Regions from separate parts of the Hymenobacter sp. NBH84 genome, predicted to be linked through region 2. Evidence: riboswitches for the same ligand, from Rfam matches in the RefSeq annotation. Region 2 holds a riboswitch; each other region holds the start of a gene.

Region 1 (5,525 bases), 1.1 Mb from region 2:
ACAAAGCAAAAAGGTGTTGTCGGTTAAACAACACCTTATTCCAACAGCCAAACCAGCCAGGTATTTGCTCCAATTAAAGCGCTAAGCTCCCACTAACTGCCTCTGCGCACCGCTCGCCGTCCATGGCGGCCGATACGATGCCGCCGGCGTAGCCCGCGCCCTCGCCGCACGGAAACAAGCCTCGCACCACCGGGTGCTGCAAGGTGTCCCGGTCGCGGGGAATGCGCACCGGTGACGACGTGCGGCTCTCTACCCCCACAATCTGCGCGGCGTTGGTGGCATAGCCCGGAATCTTACGCCCGAAGTTCTCGAAGCCCTGCCGCAGCCGGCCCGCCAGGTTCTTGCCCAACACCTTGTCCATGGGCACCGATACCAGGCCAGGCTGGTAGGAGGTTTCTAGTAGGTCCACTGAAATTTTACCTTTTAGGAAGTCGGCCAGGCGCTGGGCGGGGGCTACCTGGGTATTGCCGGCCAGCTGGCAGGCGCGTTGCTCTATTTGCTGTTGCAAGCGCAGGCCAGCCAGCGCACCGTGCTGGCGCACGTCCATATCCTCCAGCTCCACGGCCGTCACGATGCCGGAATTGGCATATTGCGAGTCGCGGCGGCTGGGGCTCATGCCGTTGACTACCACCTCGCCGGGGGCAGTGGCGGCGGGTACAATAAAACCACCGGGGCACATGCAGAACGAAAATACGCCCCGCTGCCCACCTTGGCCCTGTGTTTGGTGCACCAAGGCGTAGGAAGCCGCGGGCAACAGGCCACGGTCGGGGAGGCGGTACTGGGCGCGGTCGATGAGCTGCTGCTGGTGCTCCACGCGCACGCCCAGGGCAAAGGGCTTGGCCTCGACGAGCACACCGCGGCGGTGCAGCAGTTCGTAAATGTCGCGGGCCGAGTGGCCGGTGGCCAAAATCACGGCATCGGCCAGCAGTTCCTCGCCATTGGCCGTGACGACGCCGCGCAGGTGGTTGCCAGTCAGCACCAAATCGTCTACCCGCGTATCAAACCGCACCTCGCCGCCAGCCTGCCGCACCGAGTCGCGCAGGGCGGCTACCACGGCCGGCAGCTTGTTGGTGCCGATGTGGGGGTGGGCATCGACCAGAATATCGGGGGTAGCGCCGTGCTGCACCAACAGGCGCAGGATGCGCTGCACGTCGCCGCGCTTGGTGGAGCGGGTGTAGAGCTTGCCGTCGGAGTAGGTGCCCGCGCCGCCTTCGCCAAAGCAGTAGTTGGAATCGGGGTTAACGAGCTGTTGCTTGTTGAGAGCCGCTAGGTCGCGGCGGCGGGTGCGCACGTCTTTGCCGCGCTCCACCACAATGGGCTTGATGCCCAGCTCAATAGCCCGTAACGCCGCGAACAACCCAGCCGGACCAGCACCCACAATCAGCACCGTGCGATGGGCGCGACTTACATCCGGAAACTGAAACCAGGGTCCGAACAACTCGGCTGGCGGTGTCGTGCGGTAGATGTCGGCGCGCAGGCGCACCAGCGGCTGCCGGCCGCGGGCGTCGATGCTGCGCTTGCGCAGGTGCACAAAATCGGCTTGGCCGGGGCGCAAGCCAGCCGCGGCTAGCAGGGCTTCGTAGCGGGTCAGCTCGTCGTAGGCTTGCTCGGGCGCAAGCAGCAGCTCGACTTCCTGGGGGGAAGGGGTAGGCATGGGTGAAAGGGAGTTAACCTTTAAACCGAAGTAGGAAAAGGATTGCAAAGATACGGCAGGAGTGGCAGCTTGTCATTTCGAACGCAGTGAGAAATCTGAAGTATTCCTGCTGATCGGATTGTAGGCACACGCAAGATTTTCCTGTCTGCCTGATGGGTAGAGTAGTCTGATGTGTTCCAGATTTCTCACTGCGTTCGAAATGACAAGCAGCTATCCTACCGCCTCCACGGGCGTGTCCAGAATACGGACGGGGCGCTTGTTTTCATCAATGGCCACGAACGTGAACACGCCCGAAACGGCCTTTTCGCGCTCCTCGGAGTACATCTGCTCCACAAACAGGTCCACGCGTACTTTCAGGCTGGTGTTGCCCACGTGCTCCACGCGGCCAATCAACTCCACCAGCGTGCCGCCGGGAATGGGATGGGTGAAATCAACCCGCTCGGACGAGACGGTTACCATTTTCAGGCGCGAAAAGCGGGTGGCTGCTATGAACGCTACCTCGTCCATCATGTGCAGGGTAGCCCCGCCGAACAGCGTGTCGTAGTGGTTAGTAGTGTTGGGGAATACGGCTTTGAAGATGCGCGTCTCGGCGCGGGTAATTTTTTCTTCGATGGTCATCACAACGGAGTGAAAGGGTGAAACGCCCTTCGACAGCTTTCCGCAGGAAGCCAAACCACAACCAAGCCGATAGGGGGGTAGGGAGATACGCGCACGACTCCTGGCCGGCGGCGCGGGGCGCTCCGGGGCGGGTCGTATGCTTCCTCAATACCCGACAACGGCCCCAGGCGCGGGGGCTACGCATTGTCAGTCAGCGGCAGGCAGATTTTCTGACTTATACCTCCTAGCCGCCCAACTCTGCTCGCCCGGCCGTGGGGCCAGGCAATGGGTAGCAAGCGGGGACCCTGCGGGGGTACTTACAGTAGCGCGTCTGTTCGGGAGTTGCACCCGATTCCCTTTTCAGGCCACTCCCAGGGGCGGCCACCTTCCGTTGTCTGATGGAAAACAGGCAAAGAACAACTACCGGCAAAGGTAGGCGCTGGCGCGGGAATTGATAAGCCACGTCCGTGCCGTACCAAAAGCAACCTGCTATTGAACGCGGTATATAGTCACAAAAACTGCATTATATGCCGGCAACATCGTTGTGCAAGCGCGGTCCTCGTTCGCTTTGGCCTTACGAATAGTAACATATAAGGTAGTGCCTTTGGCCAGTGTGGTGGGCAGATTCAGGCCGTAGTAGCTGCCACTAGCGGAAGCAGCGCTAAGTGACGAGCCGAACATTCTCCCTACTTCTTCATTTTGCTGAGTATTGGAAAAGTGTAGCAAGGGCAAGCGGCAGTCACCGCCGATACCTTGGGCTATTACCTCGTATTCCTTCGGTGCAGCATCGTCTTTCTGGCAGCCAAACGCTACGAGTAGAATGCTCAGCAATAGCAAATAACGTATCATGGCGGCAGGGTTTATCAATATAGAATACTAACTAGTGGGGGCTTTCGGAGAAAACTACACCACAGATACTAGAGAACTGATAAGGCAAGAATGGTTGCAGGCGTAGCATCTGAATTGGTGTGATAAGCCATTTCGACGTCTCCCAAAAACAAAGCCTCCGACGACTATTTGCATGACAACAGCTCCTGCCCGCACGATGGCCTCGCGGGTGAAATCCATCTTCAGCGGCTCCATTGGCAACCTAGTGGAGTGGTACGATTGGTACATCTACTCGGCGTTTGCGCTGTATTTCGCGCCGGCGTTTTTCCCCAAAGGCAATCAAACGGCGCAGTTGCTGAACTCGGCAGCCATCTTTGCGGTGGGCTTTCTGATGCGGCCGTTGGGTGGCTGGCTGCTGGGCCTCTACGCCGACCGTCGGGGTAGGAAAGCAGCCCTGTTGCTATCGGTGCTGCTGATGTGCGCCGGCTCCCTACTCATTGCTCTCACGCCCGGCTATGCCAGCATCGGGGTGTTTGCGCCGGTGCTGCTAGTGGTGGCACGGCTACTACAAGGCCTGAGTGTGGGCGGCGAATACGGCACCTCGGCCACCTACCTCAGCGAGATGGCCGATCAGAAGAACAGAGGGTTCTTTTCCAGCTTTCAGTACGTGACCCTGATTGCCGGTCAACTGGTGGCGCTACTGGTGCAATTGGGTTTGCAGGCCGTGCTTACGATTGAGCAGTTGCATGCGTGGGGCTGGCGCGTGCCATTCGTTATTGGGGCGGGGGCAGCGGTGGTAGCCTTGTTTCTGCGCCAGCACATGGAAGAAACCGACGCCTTTGTGAAGAATGACCAGCCTGCGGGAGCAGCGCTAAAGAAAGAAGAAAGCAAGCTGCGCGTGCTGATGCGTTACCCTCGCGAGGTGCTCACGGTGGTGGGCCTCACACTGGGCGGTACTATTGTGTTCTACACGTTCACCACGTACACGCAGAAATTTTTGGTGAACACGGCGGGGTTCACTAAGGACCAAGCTACGCTAGTGTCGTTTGGGGCGCTAGCCGTGGCGATGGTGCTGCAACCCGTGGTAGGGGCGCTGTCGGATAGGGTAGGACGGCGGCCGGTGCTGCTGGCCTTTGGGGTAGGCGCCACGCTGGGCACTGTGCCACTGATGACAGCCTTGGGCCACGCTACCACCACCTGGGGCGCATTCGGCCTGCTGGTCATCGCCATGCTGATTATGAGCGGCTACACGGCCATCAACGCCGTGGTGAAAGCCGAGTTGTTCCCAACTGAAATCCGGGCCTTGGGGGTAGGACTGCCGTATGCCCTCACGGTTGCTATCTTCGGAGGCACGGCCGAGTACGTGGCGCTGCTGGCCAAGGGCTACAACGTGGAAGCGTGGTTTTACTGGTACGTAACGGCTTGCGCCAGTATTTCCCTTGTCACCTATCTGCGCATGGCTGATACCCGGCACACGTCGCGCATGAACCAAGCGTAAAGGCCGGCTACTGCGCATGCCGGGCGTTCCATTCGGCGGCGAGAGCCGGAAGGCGGTCCGAGTCATCTGTCAGCCAACCCATAGCCGATTTCGTATCAGAAAAATACTGCGCGTCGAAGCGGATGGCAGGCTGCACCAGGCTATGCAGCGCATTAATGGCCAACTGGTTATGCGTCTGCCCACTATCCAGCACCAATACTAGTCGCTCCAAGGGTAGGACCACCAAGCCAGGCATCCAGTGTGTGCCCAACCATACCTCATCTTCTAACGATAAGTCGGGCACACTATTCATATCAAGTAGCAACCGCCGCACGGCTAATTGCTGTAGCAGCATGAGCAGTTGCCCAGCGCTGCGACGCAGTTGCCGTACGTTGCGTCCGCTTATCCATTCGACTCGTAATACAGTTGCTACCTCGTCATATTGCAAATAAAAATCAGATATAGTGCGTATAATCACGTTTTGTATAAGCAAAAGTACAGTTACAAAGATATAGAGTATAGTAGGTTGCATCAATATGATACTGACTTTTTTATTTTGGGAAAAAGGGCTAATGCACTAGCAATAAACAAGAAACCCTGGCCACTATAGCAGCCAGGGTTCTAATAGAAGCTTGCCCTATTATGGAAGGAAACTACTTATCCGCCCGCTTAGGGCGCTTGGCGCGCTCGTATTGCACAGGCCAGGCCAGTTCTACGTCTAAATCAGAGGCGGCATGTAGGGGGAAGTACGGGTCGCGAAGGAATTCGCGGGCCAGCAACACCAAATCGGCCTGGCCTTTCTGGAGGATGTCCTCGGCTTGCTGGGCGGTGGTAATGATGCCCACAGCACCCGTAAGCATCCCGGTTTGCTGTTTCACGGCCTCGGCAAACTCCACCTGGTAGCCCGGGCCAGTCGGAATTTTGGCATCGGGCACGTTGCCGCCGGTAGAGGCATCCAGCAGGTCAACG
Region 2 (5,525 bases):
CCGCGCTTAATGAGGCTCTTGAAAGGAAATAGCTCCAGCGTATCAATCCGGCGCTGGTCTACCCGGATGAGGGGTAGGGCTAGGTGCGAGTCGGTGTCGGTGTCGCCGTGGCCAGGGAAGTGCTTGGCCACGGCTAGTACACCGGCGTCCTGCATACCGCGCATGTACTGGTAGCTTTTCTCGGTGACGTCCTCGCGGTTTTCGCCCCACGAGCGGTAGCCAATCACGGGGTTGGCGGCGTTGTTGTTCACGTCTACCACCGGCGCAAAGTTCACGTGCATGCCAATGCGCCTGAACTCGCGGGCAATTTCCTGGCCCATGTCGTAGAGGAGCTGGTTGTCGCGAATGCCGCCCATGCTCATCTGGTAGGGAAACCGGATGGTGCTATCCAGGCGCATGCCCAAGCCCCACTCGCCATCCAGCGCCACCAGCAGCGGCACTTTGCTCTGGCTTTGGTAGCGGTTCAGCAGCTTAGCCTGCCGCACCGGGCCACCCTGAAAGAAGATAAGTCCCCCAATCCCATACTGCTGAATGAGCGCCGACACCGAGTCTTCAAACACGCGGTTGCGGTTGGAGTAGGCGGCCACCATAAACAGCTGCGCCACGCGTTGGTCAGGCGTCAGCGTCGCCATCACCGAATCAACCCAACGCGAACTAAGCTGGGGCGCAAACGGCACCGGCGCATGCAGCGAAGCGGCCGGGGTAGGGGTTTTAGCTTGCTTGCGCCGCCGCTGAGCAGAGACGTCCGGGGTGTGCAGCAGCGTCAGCAGCAGCAACAAGAGCAGTGGAAAACGAGAGGTAGGCAAGGTATTTCGCAACGGGTGAGACACGTAAGTTGCGAAAATAGAGGAATAGAGAAGGAAATAGTTGCACAGAATGCCCTTTTATAAACACAGACCGTCCTCCCGCTGGTCGAAAGGACGGTCTTGTCAAATCCTACCCGTGAGCTACGGATTGGTGCTCCACAAACCGGCTTCCTTCACAAATACCCGGCGGTTCAGCTTCAGTTGGGCAATGATGAACTCGGCCAAATCTTCCGGCTGCATCACTTTCTCCGGGTTGCCATCCGTAAGCTTCAGCTCCTGCGCCAGCGGAGTAGCCACGGTGCTGGGCGTGAGGGCCGACACGCGAATGTTGTGCTTGCGCACCTCCTGCATTAGCGACTCGGTGAGGCCGAGCACGGCAAACTTGGAGGCCGAGTAGGCGCTGGTAGCCGCCGCCCCGCGCTGCCCAGCCGTAGACGAAATATTGATGATGTCGCCGGTCTGGCGCTCAATCATGCCGGGTAGTACGGCGCGGGTGGCATAGTACACGCCCATGAGGTTCACCCGGATAATGTTTTCCCAGGCTTCCGGCTCCTGCTCCAGAAACTTGCCGAACGCGGCCGTACCGGCGTTGTTGATGAGAATATCAATGGTGCCAAGCTGCTGTTGCACCTGTGCCGCGGCAGCTTCTACGGCGGCACGATCGGCCACATCTGCCGTGACAACGGCCGTTTTCACGCCCAGTTTTTCTAGTTCGGCGGCTACTTCGCGCAGGTCGTTTTCAGAGCGGGCCAGCAGGCCCACGTGTACGCCTTCTTGCGCCAGAGCCACGGCTACGGCGCGGCCAATGCCTTTGCCAGCGCCCGTTACCAGGGCAATTTTTCCGGTGAGGTTTTCCATGTGAGTAGGGGGGATAAATAAAAAGAGTTGAGTGGTAGCCTCTGCGCGGTGTAGAGACGCATACTTGCGTCTCGTCGTTGCTGAAGTTGTTTGTATTGGCTGTTATTTAATGATGAAGAGGTGTCGCTCAACGACGAGACGCAAGTATGCGTCTCTACACCGTACGAACGTTGATGAGTAAGTAGCCTTAACCAGCCAGCCGCCGAGTTGTTGCGCCGGAAATTTCGCGTATCATTGCCCCTAGTTCTTTGCAATATCAATTGCCATAGAGGGGTTTTCGGGTAATACCGGAATTAATAAGGAACCGTGTGTGAATCACGGGCTGTCGCGCAACTGTAAGTACCCAAGTAAGTTACGATCCGTAGCACGTCCATTGTTCTGCCAGGCAGAGTGAGAAGGATGATCGTAATGGTACAAGCCAGGAGACTTGCCTTTCTACGCCTTGACGTATGCTTCCGCGCTCTGAAGCAGTAGTCTGGTCAATTGCATACTGCTGTCTTTTCAGGGCCTCCGCGGGGTGGAGGCTGGCGCGTGCGTATGCGCGCCGGATGGTAGGGTGCAGGGTAGGCCATACGCTGTGTTGGGCACGTAACGTACTCGTTGCGAGAACAATAATCAATTTATTGTTCCCTTCAACCCAAGCACTATGCTTACGCACAACCTCGGCTACCCGCGCATTGGTAGCCAGCGCGAACTGAAAAAAGCCAGTGAGAAATACTGGTCGGGCCAGCTGACGCTAGCCGAATTGCAGGCCACCGCCCGCCGCATTGCCCAGCACAACTGGCAGTTGCAGCAAGAAGCCGGCCTCGACCTGATTCCCTGCAACGACTTCAGCTACTACGACCAGGTGCTGGACACTAGCCTGATGGTAGGAGCCATTCCCAGGCGCTACACGCCCGTACTCAGCGAAAATCCGCAGAACACGGCGCTGGATCTGTACTTTGCTATGGCTCGCGGCTACCAACGCAACGGCCTCGACATCACGGCCATGGAGATGACGAAGTGGTTCGATACCAACTACCACTACCTCGTGCCCGAGTTCACGGCCAATCAGGAGTTTCGGCTGTTTTCGGAACACATTTTCGAGCAGTTTATTCATGCCCGCAATACGCTCAGCACCACGCCCAAGCCGGTGCTGCTGGGGCCGGTTTCCTACCTATTGCTAGGCAAGGAAAAGGAAGAGGGCTTCCACCGCATTGAGCTGCTGAAGCGGTTGCTGCCCGTGTACGTGGAGGTGCTAACCAAGCTGCACCAATACGGCGCCACCTGGGTGCAGCTCGACGAGCCCTACCTAGCCCTCGACCTAACACCCGCCGAAAAAGAGGCCTACCTATTTGCCTACGCCAAACTGGCGCGTAGCTGTCCAGGCCTTAAGCTGCTCGTATCGACTTATTTCGAAGGGTTGCGCGACAACGCCGCGCTGGCCGTGAGCCTACCCATCAGCGCCCTGCACGTGGATTTGGTGCGGGCGCCGGAACAACTAACGGCCGTGCTGCCGCTGGTTCCGCAGTGGCTGAGCTTGTCGCTGGGTGTGGTAGATGGCCGCAACATCTGGAAGAACGACTATCAGGCGTCGTTGGCGCTGATTGAACAGGCGGTAGCCGCGTTGGGCACTGAGCGGGTGCTGCTGGCACCCAGTTGCTCCCTGCTGCACAGCCCCTGCGACCTGGACCTGGAAACCAACGACACGACCCTAACGCCGGAAATCAAAAACTGGCTGGCCTTTGCCAAACAGAAGCTGCGCGAGGTAGGGGAGTTGCGCCAGATTGCCGACCACGGCGACCAGAACCTATTGCACCAGAACCAGCAGGCGCTGGAAAGCCGCCGCAAATCGGACCGCATTCACCGCCCGCACATCAAGGAACGCACCGCCGCCGTGACGGAGGCTGATGCCCGCCGCCGGAGCCCGTTTGCGGTGCGGCAGGCCCGCCAGCAGGCCCAGCTACAGTTGCCCTTGTTCCCAACAACTACCATCGGCTCGTTTCCGCAAACCGAGGATATTCGACAACTGCGCGCCCGCTTCAAGAAAGGGGAGCTGACTGCCGAGCAGTACAACGAAGCTCTGCAAAATGCCACTGTCGACGTGATTCGGTGGCAGGAGGAGGTAGGGCTAGACGTGCTGGTACACGGCGAGTTTGAGCGCAACGACATGGTAGAGTACTTCGGCGAGCTGCTCGACGGCTTTTCATTCACCAAAAACGGCTGGGTGCAGAGCTACGGCTCGCGCTGCGTGAAGCCGCCTATTTTGTACGGCGACATCCACCGCCCCGCCGACATGACCGTGGCCTGGAGCACCTTCGCCCAGGCCCTAACCCGGCGGTACGTGAAAGGCATGCTGACCGGCCCCGTGACCATTCTGCAATGGTCGTTTGTGCGCGACGACCAGCCGCGGGCCACCACCGCGTTGCAGATTGCGCTGGCTATCCGCGAAGAAGTGCAGGCACTGGAAAAGGCCGGCATTCAGCTGATTCAGATTGATGAGCCGGCTATTCGGGAGGGCCTACCCCTGCGCCATTCCGACTGGCCCACCTACCTGGCCTGGGCCGTGCGGGCGTTCCGGGTGGCCGCGTCCGGCGTGCGCGACGAAACCCAGATTCACACGCACATGTGCTACTCGGAGTTCAACGAAATCCTACCCGCCATTGCCGAGCTGGACGCCGATGTGATTACCATGGAAACCTCCCGCTCGCAGATGGAGCTCTTGGCCGCCTTCGCCGATTTCCGGTACCCCAACCAAATCGGGCCGGGCGTCTATGACATTCACTCGCCCCCGCGTGCCTAGCACGGAGGAAATGGTAGGCCTACTGGAAAAAGCCCAGGCGCTCCTACCCGCCGAAAACCTGTGGGTGAATCCCGACTGCGGCCTCAAAACCCGCAAATGGCCCGAAACCGAAGCTGCCCTGCGCAACATGGTGCAAGCTGCCCGCCAAGTGCGCGCTGGGAAGAGGTGAAATGGTGAGATAGTGAAATGGTGAGTTTGTCTGTCATCCTGAGCGCAGCGAAGGACCTTATGCCCGCAGAACGAGTCGTTGATAGTCAGCGTGACAAGTTCCTTCACTTTCGCTCCATTGCGCTCAGGATGACAGACAAACTCACCATTTCACTATCTCACCATTTCACCTCTTCCCCAAGGGTGCGGCCCGTATTTTGCGGGGCGGCGTACGGTTGCGCGCTGTATTGGCGTTGTAGCAAGCCGCCGTTCATCCAATCCTTTCTATTTTGGCTAGTTCAAAAAACTTTTCTGCTGCCGTTGCGCGCCTGTCGGCGCTGTTAGGCTTTTTCCTGCTAGTGCTGGGTAGCAGCGCGCAGGCGCAATACCAATTGCGCGGCTCTGTCCTCGATAAAGAAACCAAGGAACCGATTCCCTTCGTGAGTATCGGTATTCCGGGCACATCGTTGGGAACGGCTAGCAACGCCGATGGTCAGTTTTTCCTGAACCTACCCTCATTGCCGCAGCGCGTTGTCTTCTCCGAGATTGGTCACTTGCGTGATACACTGGTAGTTACCAGCACGCAAAAGCCCTTTGAGGTGCTCTTGGGCTCGGCCACTATTACCCTACCCGAAGTGAAGGTAGGCAGCTACGCTTTCCAACTCGTAGACCGTGCTTACCGCCACATGGCCGATAACTACGATGAGAAATTCTACGGCAAAGCCTACTATCGCCAGGTAACGCGCATCGGTGCAGAACCCACCGAGTTGCAGGAAATGATCTGGAACGTGAAGTCCAACAACGCTCGTATTGAAGGAACCACTACGACCCAGGGACGCTTTGCCGCCAAGCAAGCCCTACTCAACTTCACCAACTTTTCCTTCAACACCAAAGGCTACGGCCTCTATAACCCCAACGCAGACAGCACCGTG
Region 3 (5,525 bases), 600 kb from region 2:
CACTAATTTGCCCGTTTTTGCGTAGATAGGGGCATGGAATATCCGTTGCCCGCGGCGGCCCGGCAGTATGTAGCCGACCACCTGCACCACGACCCGGCCCAGCTGGCGTTGCAGGCCCGCCGCTTTCCGGGACTCCCCGTCCCCGAGCTGGTTCGCCAGATTCAGGCCCGCCAAAAGGCGCGCACCAAGCTGCCCGCCTGGGCCGAAAACCCCGAATTGATTTTTCCGCCGGCCCTGTCGGTGGAGCAGGCTTCGTCGGACCGCACGGCAGCTTTTAAGGCCGAGTTGGTTGGCGGGCAACGCTTAGCCGACCTCACGGGCGGCTTCGGTGTAGATACCTGCTACTTTGCCAGCCACGTAGCCGAGGTGCACTATGTGGAGCGAAATCCGCAGTTAGCCGAGGTGGTGCAGTACAATTTGGGTCTGCTAGGTGTGCGCAATGTGCACTACCACACCACTGATGCCCTGTCATTTTTAAAAAGCACACCGGATACGTTTGACTGGCTCTACCTCGATCCGGCCCGCCGCGACACCGCCTCGCGCAAGATTTTCCGGTTGCAGGACTGCGAGCCGGATGTGCTACGTATCCTACCCTTACTGCTGCACAAGGCACCGCGCATCCTGCTCAAAACCTCACCCATGCTCGATATTGAGCTAGCCATTCAGGAATTGAAGCATGTGCGTCGGCTGTGGGTACTGGCTGTGGATAACGAGTGTAAGGAGGTGCTGTATGAGCTAGGTGAAGAACCCGCCGTAGACCCCGAGCGCTACGCCGTGAACCTGACCCGCGCCGGCGAGCAGCAGGAGTTCCGCCTGAACCGCGCCCGGGAAGCCCGCGCCATATCGCGCTACGCCGAGCCGCAGACGGGGCAGTACCTCTACGAACCCAACGCGGCCATCCTGAAAGCAGGAGCGTTCCGTAGCATCGGCAATGCCTTCGAGCTACTGAAACTGCACCAGCACAGCCACTTGTATATGGCCGACGACCTGCGTGCGGACTTTCCGGGTCGAATCTTCCGCATTCAGGCGGTGGAGCGTTACGATGCCGATGCTCTCCTACCCTACCTTGGCTCCGAAGCGCGCGCACACGTTACTACCCGCAATTTCCCAGATACGGTAGCCGTGTTCCGGCAACGCACCGGCATCCGGGAGGGCGGCCACATCTATTTGTTTGCTACCACCGATTTGCGGGGCCGCCTAATGGTATTGGTGTGCGAAAAGGTGAAGCGTTGGAGTGGAGAGCTAGTAGCGGCTACCCAATTGGCTTAGTATACCGTACTATTTGGCCGGGCTGGTCCACTGGCTATCCTTGATGCGGAAGCGCCAAGGTAGGCCAGCCGCCTCCGCGCCAGCGTAGGCCAGCCCTACTCTGGCGCTAGCGCGTACCTGCGTGTCGGGCACGTCCTCGCCGTGGTCTTCCAGCCAAAGCACCTCGCCCTGCAGATCGGTGCCGGTGAGGGCGGGTGTGACGCCTAGCGCCTGCGTGAGCAAGCCAGGGCCGGCCGTCAGGTTGCGGGCTATGGCCGCTAGACCGCGCCGGCGGAGCATCGTATCAATGCCCACGGTAGGCTCAATGGCGCGAATCAGGACAGTATTAGGAATATCGGCGGCGTTGCTGACGATGTTGAACAGCGTGTGCCGCTGATATACTGTGTAGAGGTAGGCGCGGCCGCCCGGCTCGTATAGCGCCTGTCCGTGCTGGCCGCGCCGCTTCAGGTGCATTGTGAGGGAGTTGTCGCCCTCGTGAGAGTAGGCTTCCGTTTCGACGATGCGGCCGCCGGTTAGCTCGCCATCAATGCGGGAGAAGACGTACTTCCCCAGAAGTTCGCGGGCAATTAGGGTAGGGTCGGGGCGCTGGAAGAAAGCGGCTGAAATTATATTGGCCACGGATTCGTTTGGATATTGAGGGTTACACGAATTTTTGTGAACGAGAGTTTTTTTCGCCCATCGCCTACCCTGTCATCCTGAGCTTTCTAACAGCCCCATCCACGAAATCCGTGTAATCCGAAAAATCCGAGCGAATCCGTGGTTCAGACAGTATCTTTGTGGCGTAGCGGTGGCCGGACCCTAAATGCGGGGCGAGGCTGAAAAGGGAATCCGGTTCAAGGCCGGAGCTGTCCCCGCAACTGTACGCTTCGAGAGTGGGCGCATCACGCAGCTGCCACTGTTTCGCAGAACGCCAGGTTTCGATCACGAAACTTAGCCGGAGAAATGGGAAGGCGATGTGCCCGAAGCAAGCCAGGAGACCTGCCACTACGTTTCCCCATGTTCAGCGCCTTCGGTGGAAGGGCGGAGAACGAATGCAGCGGGCGGCCTCGGCCTCCCGGTTTTTTCTGTTTTCGGCCTCGGCTACGTGGCGGGTTTCGGCTCGCAGCGGAGTTTTGAACTGACTTTTCCTACCCCGGAAATTTTGGTTCGGATACGTTTTTTACGCGCTACTTCTTCCACCCCTACCCGCACGTTACGCGTGCTGGCGGTGGCAGCAAGCCTGTTGCCAACCGCAGCAGTGCAGGCCCAGCGCGCACCCATTGATACCAGCGCTGCCACACCCCATTTGCTACCCACGGCTGTAGTAGAGGCCGCCCGCTTGAGCCGCTATGCTGTGGGCAGCCGCCGCACTACCCTCGATTCGGTGGCTGTTAACCAGCTGCCAGCGGGCACGCTGGCCGAGGCGCTGAGCCGGCTTACCCCCATTTATCTGAAGAATTACGGGCCGGGGCAGCTGTCGTCCATCACGCTGCGCGGCACCTCGGCTCGCCACACGGCCGTGCTCTGGAACGGCTTCAACATCAACCTGCCTACCCTGGGCGAAGCCGATTTTGCCCTGCTACCCGTGAATGGGGCTACCCGCATTACGGTGCAGCCCGGGCCGGCCAGCGCGGTGTACGGCAATGGCGCTTTGGGGGGCACAGTGCTGCTGTCGTCGCCGGTGCAGTGGGGAGCGGGGTGGCGCGGGCAGGCGCAGGCCGATGTGGGCAACTATGGAATGCGGGCGGGTAGCGTTGAGAACAGCTTCAGCAACGAGAAGCTGGCCTTGCGCACGGCTGCTTCTTACCGCGAAGGACAAAACGACTTTCCCTACCAGGAGCGCACGATTGACGGCTTGGTGGAACGCCGGCAGACCAACGCCGCCTACCGGCAATGGAGCCTCACCCAAGATGCTACCATGCGCCTGGGCCAGCACGGAGAGCTGATGGGCGCCGTGTGGCTGACAGACGCCGACCGCCGCATTCAGCCCGCTATTGGGGCCGCTAACGACAATGCCCAGGAGCGCGACCAGAGCCGTCGGTTGTTTGCCGGCTACCGCCACGTGGCCGGCCGCCACGAAACGGGCGTGCGCATGGCGTGGTTTGAGGATATTCTGAACTACCGAAGCAACACCGTGGCGCAGAGCAACTCGCGGGTGCGCACCAGCCAAATACAGGTCGACCACAGCCTACAACTCCGCTCCAACCTGAGCGTGCGGGTAGGCGGCGAGGCGCAGCACTTTGCCGCACGGGTAGATGGCTACGGCCAAGACCTCACCGAAAACCGCTTCTCGGGCTACGCTCTCGTGCGATACGACCCTATGTCTACCCTCCGCCTCACGGCCAATATCCGACAAGCGTTTATTCCGGGTAGGCGGCCGCCACTGGCTCCTACCCTGGGCGGCGAGTGGCAGGTGTGGCAACACGACACCCATACGTTGGTGCTGAAAGGCAGCGCAGCCCGCAGCTACCGTGTGCCGACCCTCAACGAGCGATACTGGCGCCCCGGCGGCAACCCCAACCTGCTGCCTGAAACCAGCCTGGGCTACGAGGCCGGCGTGCAGCACACTTTCAAGCCTATTCCTACCCTCTCGCTGGTGACGGAACTGACGGCCTACCGCCAACAGGTGCGCAACTGGGTGCAGTGGCTGCCCAGCGACACGGTAAGCTACTGGTCGCCGCGCAACCTACGCCGGGTGCGAGCGCAGGGGATAGAGCTGAGTTCGGAACTGGGCTGGCAGCCGGGGCGCTACACCCTCACGGCGCGGGCGGCCTACGCCTATACCCAGTCGCAGAAGGTGAGTGGCTACACATTCGACCCTGACCCAGTGGGTGTGCAATTGCCCTATGTGCCCTTACACACGGTGGCGTTCACCACGCGCCAGAGTTGGCGCGGGTGGCAACTGCTCACGCAGAGCACCTTCACCAGCTTCCGCTACACCGATGCTTCGGCTACTAGTTTCCTACCCTCCTACTTTCTGCTAAGTGGGTCGTTGGGCTACACCTTCACTACCCGCAGCACCTGGAGCCTTACCGCGCTGGTGCAGGGCTTCAACCTTACTAACCTCACCTATAACAGCTACGAAGCCCGCGCCATGCCCCCGCGCAATGGCGTGCTGAGCCTGCGCGTGAGCTGGCGCTGATTCTAATTTTCACACTTTTCTTTTATATGACACAACGTTTTCTTTCCCTCAGTGCCCGCACGGCCTTCATACTGGCCAGCGGCCTGACTCTCTGGAGCTGCGACCCAGACAACGACAATGACGCCTCGCCGGCCGGTAGCAATGTGTTTATCGTGCAGGAAGGCAACTTCACGCGGTCTAATTCCGAGATAGTGGGCTTCAACAGTAGTGTAAGTGCTATTACCAATGCCGCTTTGTTCCGCTCCGTGAACAACCGTATTCTGGGTGATGTGGCGCAGTCGATGACAGTAGTTGGCAACTTAGGCTACATTGTGGTGAATAACAGCAATAAGGTTGAAGTAGTATCTCTACCTGATTTCAATGATCAGGCGACGATTGACATCTTTGCCAAAGCCCCCGTAGCTCCCGATACCGTTACACGCCTCATCCTACCCCGCTACTTCGCTGCCAGCAACAAAAAAGGATATGTGTCGCAAACGGTAAATTACGATGTACCGAACGGCCGCGTGAGTGTGATTGACCTGGCTACCAATCAAGTAACCAAAACTATTCCGGTAGGAAAACAACCCGAGCAAATGGCTGTGGTAGGCAACAAGCTGTTTGTGTCGAACAACGGCAGCAATACCGTTAGTGTCATCAACACTCTAACCGATTCAGTGGAAGCCACCATTACCGTAGCCGATAGCCCGGCTAGCATGGTAGTAGATAAGAACAATGCTCTGTGGGTGATGTGCTCCGGTCAGAGCACCTACAGCTCTACCCCTCCCTACGCACCCATCGTAACAGTACCGGGCAGCTTGGTACGGATAGACCCGGCTACCAACGCTGTGACGGCTACCCTGCGCTTTGCGGCGGGCCAGCAGGCCGGCGGCCTGCGTATTAATGGCGCGAAAGACCAGCTATTTTTCCGTCGCCAAAGCGGCGTGTACCGCATGAGCATTACGGATACCGCCCTACCTACTGCGCCGCTGTTTCAGCGCCGGGGTGGTTTCTACGGGCTTGATGTAGACCCGCGCACGGGCCTAATATATGGCTCGCCGGAAAACTTCACGGGCACGGCTCGTTTCTTCCGCTACCAGACCACTGGCCAGGTTATCGACTCCTTCACTATTGGTACCAGCGCCAACAGCTTCGT

The links. Region 2 has a riboswitch for cobalamin ahead of metE (5-methyltetrahydropteroyltriglutamate--homocysteine S-methyltransferase). Riboswitches for the same ligand answer to the same signal wherever they lie in the genome.
Region 1: another riboswitch for cobalamin. It lies ahead of F1C16_RS07470 (acyl-CoA thioesterase); the one in region 2 lies ahead of metE (5-methyltetrahydropteroyltriglutamate--homocysteine S-methyltransferase).
Region 3: another riboswitch for cobalamin. It lies ahead of F1C16_RS14760 (TonB-dependent siderophore receptor); the one in region 2 lies ahead of metE (5-methyltetrahydropteroyltriglutamate--homocysteine S-methyltransferase).

What each region holds. Positions count from the first base shown of each region.
Region 1 is NZ_CP043644.1:1,782,416-1,787,940, reverse strand. It holds gene F1C16_RS07475 (NAD(P)/FAD-dependent oxidoreductase) at 74-1,654, opposite strand; gene F1C16_RS07470 (acyl-CoA thioesterase) at 1,865-2,272, opposite strand; cobalamin riboswitch at 2,454-2,655, opposite strand; gene F1C16_RS07465 (hypothetical protein) at 2,741-3,100, opposite strand; gene F1C16_RS07460 (MFS transporter) at 3,273-4,577, shown strand; gene F1C16_RS07455 (hypothetical protein) at 4,585-4,911, opposite strand; gene F1C16_RS07450 (NADH:flavin oxidoreductase/NADH oxidase) at 5,210-5,525, opposite strand, start outside.
Region 2 is NZ_CP043644.1:2,901,420-2,906,944, reverse strand. It holds gene F1C16_RS12145 (glycoside hydrolase family 3 N-terminal domain-containing protein) at 1-806, opposite strand, end outside; gene F1C16_RS12140 (3-ketoacyl-ACP reductase) at 948-1,664, opposite strand; cobalamin riboswitch at 1,919-2,114, shown strand; partial or broken gene metE (5-methyltetrahydropteroyltriglutamate--homocysteine S-methyltransferase) at 2,311-4,615, shown strand; gene F1C16_RS12130 (carboxypeptidase-like regulatory domain-containing protein) at 4,884-5,525, shown strand, end outside.
Region 3 is NZ_CP043644.1:3,499,970-3,505,494, forward strand. It holds gene F1C16_RS14745 (hypothetical protein) at 1-6, shown strand, start outside; gene F1C16_RS14750 (class I SAM-dependent methyltransferase) at 34-1,269, shown strand; gene F1C16_RS14755 (DNA-3-methyladenine glycosylase) at 1,279-1,887, opposite strand; cobalamin riboswitch at 2,038-2,270, shown strand; gene F1C16_RS14760 (TonB-dependent siderophore receptor) at 2,411-4,390, shown strand; gene F1C16_RS14765 (DUF5074 domain-containing protein) at 4,417-5,525, shown strand, end outside.